Regions from separate parts of the Kitasatospora sp. NPDC036993 genome, predicted to be linked through region 3. Evidence: riboswitches for the same ligand, from Rfam matches in the RefSeq annotation. Region 3 holds a riboswitch; each other region holds the start of a gene.
What was found. Region 3 has a riboswitch for S-adenosylmethionine ahead of ACZ7C5_RS24710 (aminotransferase class V-fold PLP-dependent enzyme). Riboswitches for the same ligand answer to the same signal wherever they lie in the genome.
Positions count from the first base shown of each region.

Region 1 (4,627 bases), on a different contig from region 3:
CCGAGGGCGTGGACGCCGAGGCGTGTAGTTCGCCGAGTGGGGGTCCCCCCGGCCGAAGGCTGGGGGCGTGTGGTGCGGCCTTCGAAGGTGACGGTGAGCGCGTCGTGGTCGACGGTCGCCCCGAGGAGGTCCTCGCAGCAGGCGGCGAAGGCGCGGGCCCAGCGGTGGGTCAGGAAGCCGGCCCGGTCGGCGCCCAGGATGCCGGTCAGGACGGCCCTGCCGACGTCGTCGGGCAGCATCCGGTAGTACTCGGGCGGCGCCCAGGGGGTGTGCGAGAAGTGGCCGGTGCGCAGGTCGGGGCGGGCCTCCCGGAGCAGGGCCGGGACCAGCGAGAGGTGGTAGTCCTGGACGAGGACGGCGGCGCCCGGGGCGGCTTCGGCGGCCAGGGCTTCGGCGAAGGCCTCGTTGTAGGCCAGGTAGGCGGCCCACTCGGTGCGGAACCCGGCGTCGAAGGCGGGCGCGGTGGGGGTCGCGTAGAGCAGGTGGTGGACGAACCAGAGGGTGGAGTTGGCGACGCCGTTGTAGGCGCGGGCGAAGGTGCGGGGGTCGATGTCCAGCATGCGTACGGCCTGGCCGCCGACGTCGTGGCCGGCCAGGTCGAGGCGGCCGTGGGGGGCCTCGGCGGCGGCTCTGCGGTCGGAGTCGTTGAGGGCGGCGCAGACCCAGACGGCGTTCGGGTCCTCGATGGCGGAGAGGCCGGATACCAGGCCGCCGCCGCCGCGTCGCAGGGTCAGCGTGCCGTCGTCGGAGGTGCTGAAGGACACCGGTCCCCGGTTGGAGGCCACCAGGACGGGGGCGGTGCCGGTCGCACTCGAACGGTTGGTCGTGAGATCGCCCATGGTTGGGATGTTGCCGGGGGTGTGGGGTGGCAAACGTGTCAGTGCCGAGTGGCGTACTCGGGGACGGTGTGCATCGGGGGCCGTTCCAGGGCGGTGATCTCGTAGGTGCGGGGCGTGAAGATGGGGGTCCCCCCGGCCGAAGGCTGGGAGAGGGTCTCCGGGGCGCGGGTGAACTGGGTGAGGTGGGGGCGGACGAGGTCGGCGGAGGCCTTGAGGCGGTGGGCGCGGTCGAGGCGTTCGAGGGCGGTCCGGTAGATGGTGGCGGCCATCCGGCCGAGGGCCTGGCCGTCCTGGTGGCGGTGGTGCCGGACGCCGACGTCCACCTGGGCCAGGGCGTCCAGGCCGGCCAGTTCCAGGGCGTCGACCAGGAGGCCGAGTTCGACGCCGTAGCCGGTGGGGAAGGGCAGCCGTTCGAGCAGCGGGCGGCGGGCCGCGTACTCGCCGCCGAGCGGCTGGACGAAGCCGGCCAGCTCCGGCCAGTGGAGGTTGAGCAGGGGGCGGGCGACGAGTTCGGTGACCCGGCCGCCGCCGGCGGGCAGGACGGCGCCCTCCGACTCCAGGGGGCGGTCGTACATGGCCTTGACCAGCTGGATGGACTCGTCGGTCAGCAGCGGGCCGACGATGCCGGAGACGAGCGCCGGGTCGAACTCGCGCAGGTCGGCGTCGACGAAGCAGACGATGTCGCCGCGGGTGACCAGCAGGGAGCGCCAGAGGACCTCGCCCTTGCCGGGGACGGCGGGCAGGCGGGGGAGGATCCGGTCGCGGTGTTCCACCCGGGCGCCGGCCTCGGCGGCGACGGCGGCGGTGGCGTCGGTCGAGCCGGAGTCCACGACGACGAGCTCGTCGACCAGCGGGAGGCGTTCCATCAGCTCGCGGCGGATGATGCGGACGATGTCGCCGACGGTGGCCTCCTCGTCCAGGGCGGGGAGGACGACGCTGACGGTGCGGCCGGTGCGCTCCTTGGCCGCGAGGAGGGTGTGGACCGGCCGGTCGGCCGCGCTCCAGGAGCGGCGGTGCAGCCAGGACGCCGCCTGCGGGAGGAGCTCGGAGGTCGGTTCGGCGGGCACGGAGGTCTCCTCGGCGAGTCGGGTGGGACGGGTCATCTCGCTTGGCGGACGGTCCCGTTCGGAGTTGACGCCTTCGGATACAGTCTTCGTACAGCGGTCGGACCTTTGCACGCCGGGGTCGCCGCCGAGCACCACCACAATTTCACAAGCTCATCCAGAGGGACTGAGGGAACGGCCCGTTGACGTCCCGGCAACCTTCTCGCCCGGCCGTCCTCGACGGCCCCCGGCGGGACAGGTGCCAATTCCGTCCCGTGCCGCGACCGCGCCACGGGGAAGATGAGGAGAGAGGCCTCCGCCACCATGGCTATCGACATCGCCGCACCCTCCCCCAGCCGTCGGCCGGGGGGACCCCCATCCGTCGACCTCGGCCCCGCCGCCGCCCTGTCCTGTCGGGAGTGCGGCACCCGCTTCCCGCTCGGCCCCAGCTTCGCCTGCCTGGAGTGCTTCGGCCCGCTGGAGATCGCCTACGAGTTCGGCGGTGAGGCCGCCGAGGAGCTGCGCAAGCGGATCGAGGCCGGCCCGGCGTCGATCTGGCGCTACGCGCCGTTGCTGCCGGTCCCGGCCGACGTCGCCTCCAAGCCGAACCTGAACCCGGGGTGGACCCCGCTGGTGAAGGCGGACAACCTGGGCCGCGAGCTCGGTTTCACCGCCCAGCTGCACATCAAGGACGACTCCGGGAACCCGACCCACTCGTTCAAGGACCGCGTGGTGGCCTGTGCCATCGAGGCGGCCAGGGCGTTCGGGTACACCACGCTGTCCTGCTCCTCCACAGGCAACCTGGCCGGTGCGGTGGGCGCGGCGGCGGCCAGGGCCGGTTTCAAGTCCTGCGTGTTCATCCCGCACGACCTGGAGCAGGGCAAGGTCGTCATGGCCGGGGTGTACGGCGGCGAGCTGGTCGGCATCGAGGGCAACTACGACGACGTGAACCGCTTCTGCTCGGAGCTGATCGGTGACTCGGCCGGCGAGGGCTGGGGCTTCGTCAACGTGAACCTGCGGCCGTACTACGGCGAGGGTTCCAAGACGCTGGCGTACGAGATCTGCGAGCAGCTCGGCTGGCGGCTGCCGGAGCAGATCGTGATCCCGATCGCCTCGGGCTCGCAGCTGACGAAGATCGACAAGGGCCTCCAGGAGCTGATCAGGCTCGGCCTGGTCGAGGACCGGCCGTACCGGATCTTCGGCGCCCAGGCCGAGGGCTGCTCGCCGGTGTCGGCCGCGTTCAAGGCCGGCCGGGACGTGATCAAGCCGGTGAAGCCGGACACCATCGCCAAGTCGCTGGCGATCGGCAACCCGGCTGACGGTCCGTACGTGCTGGACATCGCCCGCCGCACCGGTGGCGCGGTGGAGGACGTCACGGACGCGGAGGTCGTGGCGGCGATCCGGCTGCTGGCGCGCACCGAGGGCATCTTCGCCGAGACCGCGGGCGGGGTGACCGTCGGCGTGCTGAAGAAGCTGGTCGAGACCGGGCAGCTGGACCCGGCCAAGGAGACCGTCGCGATCAACACCGGTGACGGCCTGAAGACCCTGGACGCCGTCTCCGACGCCGGGATGACCGCCGTCATCCGCCCGACGCTGGACTCCTTCCGCGCCGCCGGCCTCGCGTCCCTCTGAACCACCCGTCAGGCCCCACCCCCGCAAGGAGAGTCATGAGCGCCAACGTCCGCATCCCCACCATCCTGCGCACCTACACCGGCGGCGCCGCCGAGGTGACCGCCGAGGGTGCCACCCTGGCCGAGGTCATCGCCGACCTGGAGAAGAACCACGCGGGCATCTCGGCCCGCATCCTGGACGACACCGGCAAGCTCCGCCGCTTCGTGAACGTCTACGTGAACGACGACGACGTGCGTTTCGCCGAGGGCCTGGCGACCGAGATCAAGGACGGCGCCGGCGTCTCGATCATCCCGGCGGTGGCCGGCGGCTGCTGAGCCGGCGCGAGCACCCGCGGTCGCCCGCGCGTACGGAATTCCGTTCTCCGTACGCGCGGGCGACCGCTTGCATTCCCGCGGGAATATTTCCGGTTCGAGTCGGAGTAGAGTGTGGCTCGGCTGGGAACAGGGTTTCCCTTTCGGCCCCCGCAGTGCTCGGCCCGGGGAGTCCGGCTGCTGGGCACGGACCGTAAAACATGTCAGGCGGATGTCAGAATTCCCGCAGGCATTTGAGTAATTCGTCCGCTATGTCCGGCGTGGAATGCGGAGATTATTCCGATTCAACCCGTCCTGTCCCCTGTCGCCTTGGCGGAATTACCGGTGGCTGGCCCTGTTGCAGAGGGCGTCGATCCGGATACATTCAGCGGCGGTCGACGCAATCACCCGCTCACCGGAGGCCGTTCGGTGTCCCGTGCGGAGGGTTGCGGCGTGCACGGCTGTGCCCAGGGGGGGTTCCCCGGGCCGGCCTTCAAACCAACCCGGGCCCGCTACCTGCGGGCGCGTGAAGGGCCAGCACAGCACTAGGGGAGTTCGGAATGGCTCAGGGCACCGTCAAGTGGTTCAACGCGGAGAAGGGCTACGGCTTCATCGCGGTCGACGGTGGTGCGGACGTCTTCGTCCACTACAGCGCGATCCAGATGGACGGCTACCGCACCCTCGAGGAGGGCCAGCGGGTCGAGTTCGAGATCTCCCAGGGACAGAAGGGCCCGCAGGCGGACATGGTTCGCGCCGCGGCGGAATGACCCCTTCCGACCCCAGGAGCTCGGCGCGGCCCTACGGCTGGTGACCACTCGCTTCT
Region 1 covers NZ_JBVJRP010000013.1:154,153-158,779, reverse strand. The annotation lists gene ACZ7C5_RS26995 (alpha,alpha-trehalose-phosphate synthase (UDP-forming)) at 1-839, opposite strand, end outside; gene ACZ7C5_RS26990 (glucosyl-3-phosphoglycerate synthase) at 878-1,942, opposite strand; SAM riboswitch class I at 2,054-2,189, shown strand; gene thrC (threonine synthase) at 2,207-3,514, shown strand; gene ACZ7C5_RS26980 (MoaD/ThiS family protein) at 3,550-3,828, shown strand; gene ACZ7C5_RS26975 (cold-shock protein) at 4,365-4,571, shown strand.
Region 1: linked by a shared signal. The riboswitch ahead of thrC (threonine synthase) and the one ahead of ACZ7C5_RS24710 (aminotransferase class V-fold PLP-dependent enzyme) in region 3 are both predicted to bind S-adenosylmethionine.

Region 2 (4,627 bases), on a different contig from region 3:
CCTCGGGCACCAGCACGACCGCCGCCCGCCAGGCGCACCTGGCCACCTCCTCGTCGGCGTCGGCCAGCAGCGCCGGGGTGATCACCGGCCAGGCCCGCCGGTCCCCGATCTTGGACAGCGTGTGCAGCGCCTGGCTCCGTGCCCGGGCACGCTCCGAGCGGACCTCGTCGAGCAGCGCCGGCACCGTCAGCGCCGCCGGGTGCCGGGTGAGCGCCCAGGTGAGCAGCTCGCGCACGGAGAACTCCGGTTCGACCGCGCACCGCTCGACGAGCGTGCCGACGGACCCCTCGTCCGGGCTCGTGCCGACGGCGAGTGCCGCCCGGAGCCGGACCGACGGATCGCCGTGTCCCAGCCCGCGGAGCGCCGCCCGCACCGTGTCCGTGTCCTCGTTCGTGCTGGTCATCGGGACCACCTCCTCGGACCCAGTGAAGGGCTTGTCACGGTGTCAAGGTCAAGCGGAACCGAAAGTCCGGTCTTACGGTGAAATACGGGGCTTGTCCCTCCCGTCTCACCGTGCCCGCGAGGCGGTTGCCACCCGAAGGAGCCCGAGTCATGGCCAGCAGTGCTACCGGAGTCGGCCCCACCACCCGGGGCCCCGAGCGCTACCCGCACGCGAGCGGGTGGACCATCTTCGCCGGGGTCATGCTGATCACCGCCGGCATGATGGCGGTCTTCCAGGGGACCGCCGCCATTCGCAAGGACGGTCTGCTCATCGTCACCCGCAGCTACGTGTACGCGATGAACACCGAGGGCTGGGGATGGATCCACCTCATCCTCGGGGTCGTCGTGATCGTGGCCGGGGTGGCGGTCTTCAGCGGTTCCTTCTGGGCGCGCGTCGTCGGGGTCGTCGTGGCGGGGCTGGGAATGCTCGCCAACTTCCTCTGGCTGCCGTACTACCCGCTGTGGGCCGTCGTCCTGATCGCGATCGACGCCCTGGTCATCTGGGCGCTGTGCGTCGGCAAGGTCGAGAACGCCGGAGGGGTCGGGAGCGTCGGACGGGCCGGGAGTGTCGGAGGGGCCGGGAAGGAGGCCTGATCCGGCGTCACCTGGTCCGTCGGGCTCACCCGGTGGGTCCGCGCGGTGGTTCAGGCGGTCCGCACGCTCGCATCGGCGCCGCGAAGGGCGGGAGTCGCCCAGGTTCTACGGCTGCCTGGCCGTCGGCTCCGGGCTGTGGGGTCCGGAGCCGCTCCGGGGCGTCACCAGCATCCGGATGTCGTCGGCGGCCCACAGGACGAACCGTTCGACCGGGACCACCCGGTGGCCCGGCTCCGGCCGGAAGCGGAAGCGCCTGAGCAGGACGGCCAGCAGCACCAGGGCCTCCACCCTGGCAAGCGCGGCCCCCTCGCAGCTGCGCGGCCCCAGGCCGAACGGGATCCAGGCCAGCCGCGGACGCCCGGCCGACTCCTCCGGGGTGAACCGCTCGGGCCGGAACCGCTCCGGCTCCGGCCAGTAGGCGGGGTTCAGGTGGACCGCCCAGAACGGGTAGAAGACCACCGCCCCGGCGGGGACCGTGTACCGGCCGACGGTCAGCGGGTCGGTGGTCAGCCGGGCGCCGTAGGGGCCGGGCGGGTAGCGGCGCAGCGACTCCCGCAGGGCCATGTCCAGGTAGCGCAGGCGGTGCAGGTCGGCGTACTCCGGCGCGGGGCGGTCGCCGAGGACGCGGTCGAGTTCCGCGGTGACGCGCTCGGCCGCCGCCGGGTGCCCGGCGAGCAGGTGCAGGGTCCAGGAGACGGCGACGCCGGTGGTGTGGTGGGCGGCCAGCAGCGTCGCGAGGACGGTGTCGCGGATCCGCGCGGGGCTCTCGCCGGCCTCGACGAGGGCGCCGATCAGGTCGCTGCGGTCGCCGGGGAGGCCGGGGCGGTGCGCCGCGATCACCCGGTCGACCGTGCTCCGCAGGTGGGCGAGCGCTTGGGCGGTCCGTTCGGCGCGCCGCTCCGGGGCCTGCCCTGACGGGACGTGGTAGAGGCGTTCCAGGTAGTCGGTGAGCACCACCTCGAAGGCCTCGACCACGCCGTCCGGGTCCTCGGCCACGCCGGTTGGGTCGTCGACCCCGCCGGTCGGGTCCTCGGACCCGCCGCCCAGGGCGAAGGCGCGGATCATCCGCAGCGAGACACCGGTGAGTTCCCGCTGGAGCCGGACGGCGTGGTCGGCGGGCAGGGCGGCCCAGCGGTCGGCGAGCCCGGTGGCCAGGGAGGTGAAACGGGCCAAGTGCCGTTCGTGCGAGGGCCGTCCGGCCAGGGTGGTGAGCAGCAGCCGACGCCACGGGGTGTGCTCCTCGGCCGGGAGCGTCTGGAGGTTGCCCGTCTCGAACAGCGGGTCCAGGAACGAGAACAGCCGCCGCGGCCGCTCGTCGAGGTGGGCGGTGGCCTCCAGCAGCACCGGATCGGCGATCGACACGGCGGTCTCGGCGCCGGGCAGCTGGAACCGTACGACCGGTCCGTACTCGGCGTGCAGCCACAGCTGGTAGGCGTGCAGGCCGCCGGCCCGTGCGACGGCGCCCGTCCCGCCGTCCGGGCGGGGCGCGGGACCGGGGATGTTCATCGGACCTCCTCGGGGCGGCCCGATGGATTCGCCCCGACGGATTCGCCGAGCCGGACGCGCCCCGCCGGATTCTTCCCGCACCGGGCCGCGGGCCGTCGGCGCAACGCCGCCCCCGCGGCCGGGAGCGGAAACCATTTGGCGACCAGCCCGGGGAATCTTGTATGGTTCCCAACGAATCATCCAGAGGGGTGGAGGGACCGGCCCTACGAAGCCCCGGCAACTCCCCGTTCGACCCGGCGTCCGAAGTACGCGCCGGTGCCGTCCGGGGTCAGTGCCAACTCCGGCCTGCCGCCAATGTGGCGCGGGAAAAGATGAGGAGACACGGTGCTCTCTGTGCTGTCCTTCGCCCGGGCGCTTCCCGCCCCGGCCCTTCCGCGTACCCGTCTCGTGCCCGGCGCAGGCTATCGGCCGACTTCCCCGGCCCGTCCTCGCTGATCCCCCCCTGCTCCCCGCCAGGAGCCGTCCGTGAGCGGAACCCACCCGCCGCTCACGGGCATTGAGACTGGAGTACCCACCCATGGACAACACGAGCGGCGTCGGCGTGCTCGACAAGGTCACCTCGATCCTCGGCATCCTGGAGGCCGGGCCCACCACCCTGGGCGGCCTGGTGAGCGCGACCGGCCTGGCCAGGCCCACCGCGCACCGGCTGGCCGTCGCGATGGAGCACCACCGCCTGGTCAGCCGTGACCTGCAGGGCCGGTTCACCCTCGGCCCCCGGCTCGGCGAGCTCTCGGCGGCCGCCGGCGAGGACCGCCTGCTGGCCGCGGCCGGCTCGGTCCTCACCCAGCTGCGCGACCTGACCGGCGAGAGCGCCCAGCTCTACCGCAGACAGGGCGAGATCCGGATCTGCGTGGCCGCCGCCGAGCGGCTCTCCGGCCTGCGCGACACCGTCCCGGTCGGCGTCACCCTGCCCATGAAGGTCGGCTCCGCCGCCCAGATCCTGCTCGCCTGGGAGGAGCCCGAGCGCCTCCACCGGGGCCTCCAGGGCGCCCGCTTCACCGCCACCGCGCTGAGCGGCGTACGGCGCCGGGGCTGGGCCCAGTCCATCGGCGAGCGCGAGCCCGGCGTCGCCTCGGTGTCCGCCCCGGTGCGCGGGCCCTCCAACCGCGTGGTGGCCGCCGTCTCCGTCTCCGGCCCCATCGAGCGGCTCACCCGGCACCCCGGCGCCCAGCTCTCCCGGGCCGTCCTGGAGGCGGCCGAGCACCTGACCGACGCGCTGCGCAACGTCTGACCCGCCCTCCTGCCCGCACCGCGCGGCGCCAGACGGGGCCGTGCGGTGCGGAGGGCGGCCGCTACGGGCGGACGGTGAGCACCAGCTTCCCCACGACCCGGCCCGTCTCACCCTCGGCGTGGGCACCGGCGGCCTCGGCGAGCGGGTACGTGCCGGAGACGTGCGCGCGCAGCTGCCCGGACTCGGCGAGGGCGGCGATCGCCGCCATGCCTGCCTGGTCGTGCTCGACGATCATGGTCTTCGCCGTCACGCCCAGCTCGGCGGCGCGTTCGGCCAGGCCCTCCAGGCCCTGGGGCAGGATCGACACCAGGACGCCGCCGGGCCTGAGCGTCTCCAGCGAGCGCAGCCGGTCCTCCCCGCCCAGCGGGTCGAGCACCACGTCGATGTCGCGGGCCTCCTTCACGAAGTCCGCGGTGCGGTAGTCGATCACCTCGTCCGCGCCCAGGCCCCGGACGACGTCGTGCTTGGCGGCGGACGCCGTGCCGATGACGTACGCGCCGCGCGCCTTGGCGATCTGTACGGCGACGTGCCCCACGCCGCCGGCCGCCGCGTGCACCAGGACCCGCTGCCCGGGCCGGACCCGTGCGGTGTCGACGAGGGCCTGCCAGGCGGTGAGCGACACGAGCGGCAGCGCGGCCGCCTCGACGTGGCTCAGTGCGGCGGGCTTGGGCACGAAGGCCCTGGCGGGGCCGGTGACGTATTCGGCGTGCGCGCCGGCGCCGTGCGGGTAGGGCAGCATGCCGAACACCTCGTCGCCCGGGGCGAGGAGCGAGACGCCGGGGCCGACCGCCTCGACGGTGCCGGAGACGTCCCAGCCGAGGGTGAACGGGGGTTGGCCGAGGAAGTAGCCGTGCC
Region 2 covers NZ_JBVJRP010000017.1:148,767-153,393, reverse strand. The annotation lists gene ACZ7C5_RS30270 (HEAT repeat domain-containing protein) at 1-403, opposite strand, end outside; gene ACZ7C5_RS30265 (DUF7144 family membrane protein) at 553-1,035, shown strand; gene ACZ7C5_RS30260 (cytochrome P450) at 1,141-2,541, opposite strand; SAM riboswitch class I at 2,715-2,859, shown strand; gene ACZ7C5_RS30255 (IclR family transcriptional regulator) at 3,059-3,772, shown strand; gene ACZ7C5_RS30250 (NADP-dependent oxidoreductase) at 3,834-4,627, opposite strand, start outside.
Region 2: linked by a shared signal. The riboswitch ahead of ACZ7C5_RS30255 (IclR family transcriptional regulator) and the one ahead of ACZ7C5_RS24710 (aminotransferase class V-fold PLP-dependent enzyme) in region 3 are both predicted to bind S-adenosylmethionine.

Region 3 (4,627 bases):
CTCATCGATCGCGAGCGACTGCGCGGCGACGTCGGCCTGCGCCTTGTCGGCGGGCGCGAACGCGGCGTACAGCCCCCCGGTTGCCGCCAGGGCGAGAAGTAGGACGACCAGCGCCGCCAATGGGTGGCGCCGTCGTGCGGAGAGCTTTTTCACGGAATAACCCCGGTGTCAGGATCTGGTCGACTGGTGGGTGCACCCGGCGGCCGGTCTGGCCGGCACGAGGCTGCCTGTCTAGGGCTGCGCGCGCGGTCGGTCGGTGGGAGCGTCGGCACCGGCAGAAGCGGCCCGTCGCCGGTGAGGGCGGGGGCCGCAGCCGGTGGCCAGCGACCTGATCAGCTGGTTACTTGATCAGGTAGATGGTCGCGAACAGGCCGATCCACACGACGTCGACGAAGTGCCAGTAGTACGACACGACGATCGCGGCGGTGGCCTGCTCGTGCGTGAAGCGCTTGGCTGCGTACGTCCGTCCCAGGACCAGCAGGAAGGCGATCAGACCACCCGTCACGTGCAGCCCGTGGAAGCCGGTGGTCAGGTAGAACACCGTGCCGTACGGGTCGGAGGACAGCGAGAGGCCGTCCTTCTTGACCAGCTCGGTGTACTCGAAGACCTGACCGCCGATGAAGACCGCGCCCATGGCGAACGTGAGGATGAACCACGCACGGAGCTTCTTCACGTCACCACGCTCGGCCGCGAACACGCCGAGCTGACAGGTGAGCGAGGAGAGCACCAGGATCGTGGTGTTGACCGAGGAGAAGGGCACGTTGAGGGCGTGGGCCTTCTCGGTCCAGAACTCCGGCCCCTTGACGGAGCGGAGCGTGAAGTACATCGCGAAGAGGGCCGCGAAGAACATCAACTCGGAACTGAGCCAGACGATCGTTCCGACGCTGACCATGTTCGGCCGGTTGACCGATCCGTGCGCGTGCCCGGTTTCTACTGCTGTTGCTGTCGCCACGACGGACATTATGTCGGTCCCTTATTCCGTCTTCACGCCGGGGGGTGTCCCTCGGAGTGTCCGGTGCGTGCGGTATGCCCGCTTGGAGGCCGGTGGGGGGCCCGGACGGGGACTGAGCAGCGGCGTGTCCCTTTTCTGATGGTTCCTCGGAGGAGCCCGAGACCCCCTTGCCCGGCGCGCCGTTGCACGGTCGGAGTAGCCGCAGGAGGTAGGGGGGAGGGGCTCCGGGTCGGCCGTACGGGTGGACTGGCCGGGGTCGGGTGACGGGCCGTCCTCCGGGCGGGTGAGCCGGGGGCGCGGCGGGTTGGCGAGGAACGTGCGCGAGGGGGACTCGGCGGAGGGTGATCGGGAGTAGCATCCGGATCAGGCGAACGTGGTCCGGATCACACTTGAGGGAGCAGGGTCCATGGCGTACACGACCGATGAGACGCTCACCGTCCTCGTCTACAGCGACGACCGCAACACCCGTGAGCAGGTGCTGACGGCGCTCGGCCGCCGGCCCGCCGAGGATCTTCCGGAACTGTCCTACCTGGAGTGCGCGACCACCCCCGCGGTGCTCAAGGCACTGGAGAAGGGGGGCGTCGACCTCTGCGTGCTGGACGGCGAGGCGGTGCCGGCCGGCGGGCTGGGCCTCGGGCGGCAGCTGAAGGACGAGATCTACGGCTGCCCGCCGGTGCTGGTGCTGATCGGCCGGCCGCAGGACTCCTGGCTCGCCGCCTGGAGCCGGGCCGACGCCGCCATCTCCCACCCGGTGGACCCGGTGGCGCTGGCCGGGGCGGCCGCCACCCTGCTGCGGGCGCGGCTGGCGAAGCGGACTCCGGCCGTCCGCTGACCGACGTCCGGTGGGCGAGAAGAGCGGCCGTCGCGGCGGCTCCGCTCGATAGGCTGGCTCCATCCGTACGGACGTCCCCCCGCGCGGGGAACCGACAACAGTGGAGTCAGCCATGGTGAACGTGAACCCTGCGAACGGCGGTAGCGACCCCGTGCAGGTGGTCCGCACCTGGCCGGACCTCCTGGCGGCGCTGTTGCAGGGGGAGGACCTCGACCGTTCGTCCACCGCGTGGGCGATGGACCGGATCATGAGCGGCGAGGCGTCCCCCGTCCAGGTGGCCGGGTTCATGATCGCGCTGCGGGCCAAGGGCGAGTCGGTCGACGAGATCGCCGGCCTGGTCGACGCGATGTACGAGCACGCCGAGCCGCTGGAGATCCCCGGTCCCGCGGTGGACATCGTCGGCACCGGTGGCGACCGGGCGAAGACCGTCAACATCTCCACCATGTCGGCGATCGTCGCGGCGGCCGCCGGCGCCAAGGTGGTCAAGCACGGCAACCGGTCGGCCTCGTCCACCAGCGGCTCCTCGGACGTGCTGGAGAAGCTCGGGGTGGCGCTGGACCTGTCCGCCCGGCGGGTGGCCGAGGTGGCCGAGGAGGTCGGGCTCACCTTCTGTTTCGCGGCGAAGTTCCACCCCTCGATGCGGCACGCCGCCACCGCCCGGCGCGACCTCGGGGTGCCGACCGCCTTCAACATCCTCGGTCCGCTGACCAATCCGGCCAAGGTCAAGGCCCACGCCATCGGCTGCTTCGACACCCGGCTGGCCGGGCTGATCGCCGGGGTGCTGGCCGGGCGGGGCGCGACGGCACTGGTCTTCCGCGGCGACGACGGGCTGGACGAGCTGACCATCACCACCACCTCGCAGGTGTGGGTGGTGCGCGACGGGGTGGTCACCGAGACCTCCTTCGACCCGCGGGACGTCGGCATCGAGCTGGTCGGCATCGAGGCGCTGCGCGGGGCGGACGCCTCGTACAACGCCGAGGTCGCGCGGCGGGTGCTGGCGGGGGAGCACGGGCCGGTGCGGGACGCCGTCCTGCTGAACACGGCGGCGGCGCTGGTCGCGGTCGACCTGGGCGACGCGCCGCTCCCCGAGCAGCTGGCGGCGGGCATGGCGCGGGCGGCGAAGGCGATCGACTCCGGTGCCGCGCAGGACCTGCTGCGGCGCTGGTCGGAGGCCACCAGCCGGATCTGAGACGGCAGTTGGGGAGCCCGGGCCGGCGCACCGGCCCGGGCTCCGGTGCTGTCCGGATGCTGGATGTCCGTTTGACCGACCGCTGGACGCGGCCTAGAGTCTTCGCCAGGTCATGAGTGACAGCGCGAAGCCCCAGCTTGCTGTCCGGCAACCCTCCGTCCGTGGCGGGGTGCCCTGGGTGAGGACCGGGTCGTCACGGCAAACCGTCCGTGCGGCAAGCGCGGACACCCGACGACTAGCACTCCCGGGGGTCCCATACCCCCCAAGGAGTGCGTTCTCATGTCCCTGGCCACCGAAATCTGCGCCCCGCTCGCCGTCCTCGGCTCCGACGTCCAGGTCCCGCTCGCCAGTGGTGAGAAGGTCGGCTACGCGGCGCTCGACTACGCGGCCAGCTCGCCGGCCCTCCAGCGGGTGTGGGACGACGTCGCCGCCTACGCGCCGTACTACGGCAGCGTGCACCGCGGGGCCGGGTACCTCTCGCAGCTGTCCACCGACCTGTTCGAGCAGAGCCGCCGCACCGTCGGCGAGTTCCTCGACCTGCGCGAGGGCGACCAGGTGGTCTTCACCCGGGCCACCACCGACTCGCTCAACCTGCTGGCCGCCGCCGTTCCGGCCGGCACCCGGGTGTTCGCCTTCGAGACCGAGCACCACGCCTCGCTGCTGCCCTGGGCGCACGCCGGACTGGGCGTCACCTACCTGCGCGCGCCGCGTTCGCGGGCCGAGGCGGTGGCCGCGCTGGACGCCGCGCTCGCCGAGGCGCCCGAGGGCCCCAAGCTGCTCTGCGTCACCGGCGCCTCCAACGTGACCGGCGAGCTGTGGCCGGTCGCCGAGCTGACCGCGACCGCCCACCGGCACGGCGCCCGGGTGGTGCTGGACGCCGCCCAGCTGGCACCGCACCACCGGGTCTCGGTGCGCGAGCTGGACGTCGACTGGATCGCCTTCTCCGGCCACAAGATCTACGCGCCGTTCGGCGCCGGCGTGCTGGCCGGCCGGGCGGACTGGCTGGACGCGGCCGAGCCGTACCTGGCCGGCGGCGGGGCGACCAGGACGGTGGCCAGGGAGACCGACGGCTCGGTGGCCGTGCAGTGGCACACCGGTCCGGCCCGGCACGAGGCCGGCTCGCCGAACGTCATCGGCGCCTACGCGATCGCCTCGGCCTGCCGGGCGCTGACCGAGGCCGGCTTCGACGCGCTGGAGGCCCGCGAGGAGCGGCTGGTCGCCCGGCTCACGGCGGGGCTGGCGGAGATCCCGCAGGTCAAGGTGCTCAACCTGTTCGGCGAGGGCTCGGCCCGGGTGGGCGTGCTGTCCTTCGTCGTCCAGGGCTGGAACAGCTCGCACTTCTCGGCCGCGCTGTCCGCCGAGTACGGCATCGGGGTGCGCGACGGCCTGTTCTGCGCCCACCCGCTGGTGCGCACCCTGCTCGGGGACGAGGACGTGGCCCCGTCGGAGTGCGGTGCGCCGGAGCCCTCGCTGCCGGGCGAGCGCAGCCTGAACGCGATCCGGGTGAGCTTCGGCGCCGGGACGCCGGACGAGCACGTCGACCGCTTCCTGACGGCCGTCCGGGAGCTGGTCACGGACGGCGCGAGCTGGAACTACCGCAACGAGGGCGGGCGTTGCGTCGCGACCGTGCAGATCGACAGGGCGCGTCGGGAGG
Region 3 covers NZ_JBVJRP010000011.1:252,370-256,996, reverse strand. The annotation lists gene qcrC (cytochrome bc1 complex diheme cytochrome c subunit) at 1-153, opposite strand, end outside; gene ctaE (aa3-type cytochrome oxidase subunit III) at 341-961, opposite strand; gene ACZ7C5_RS24720 (response regulator) at 1,359-1,784, shown strand; gene trpD (anthranilate phosphoribosyltransferase) at 1,897-2,973, shown strand; SAM riboswitch class IV at 3,082-3,200, shown strand; gene ACZ7C5_RS24710 (aminotransferase class V-fold PLP-dependent enzyme) at 3,253-4,627, shown strand, end outside.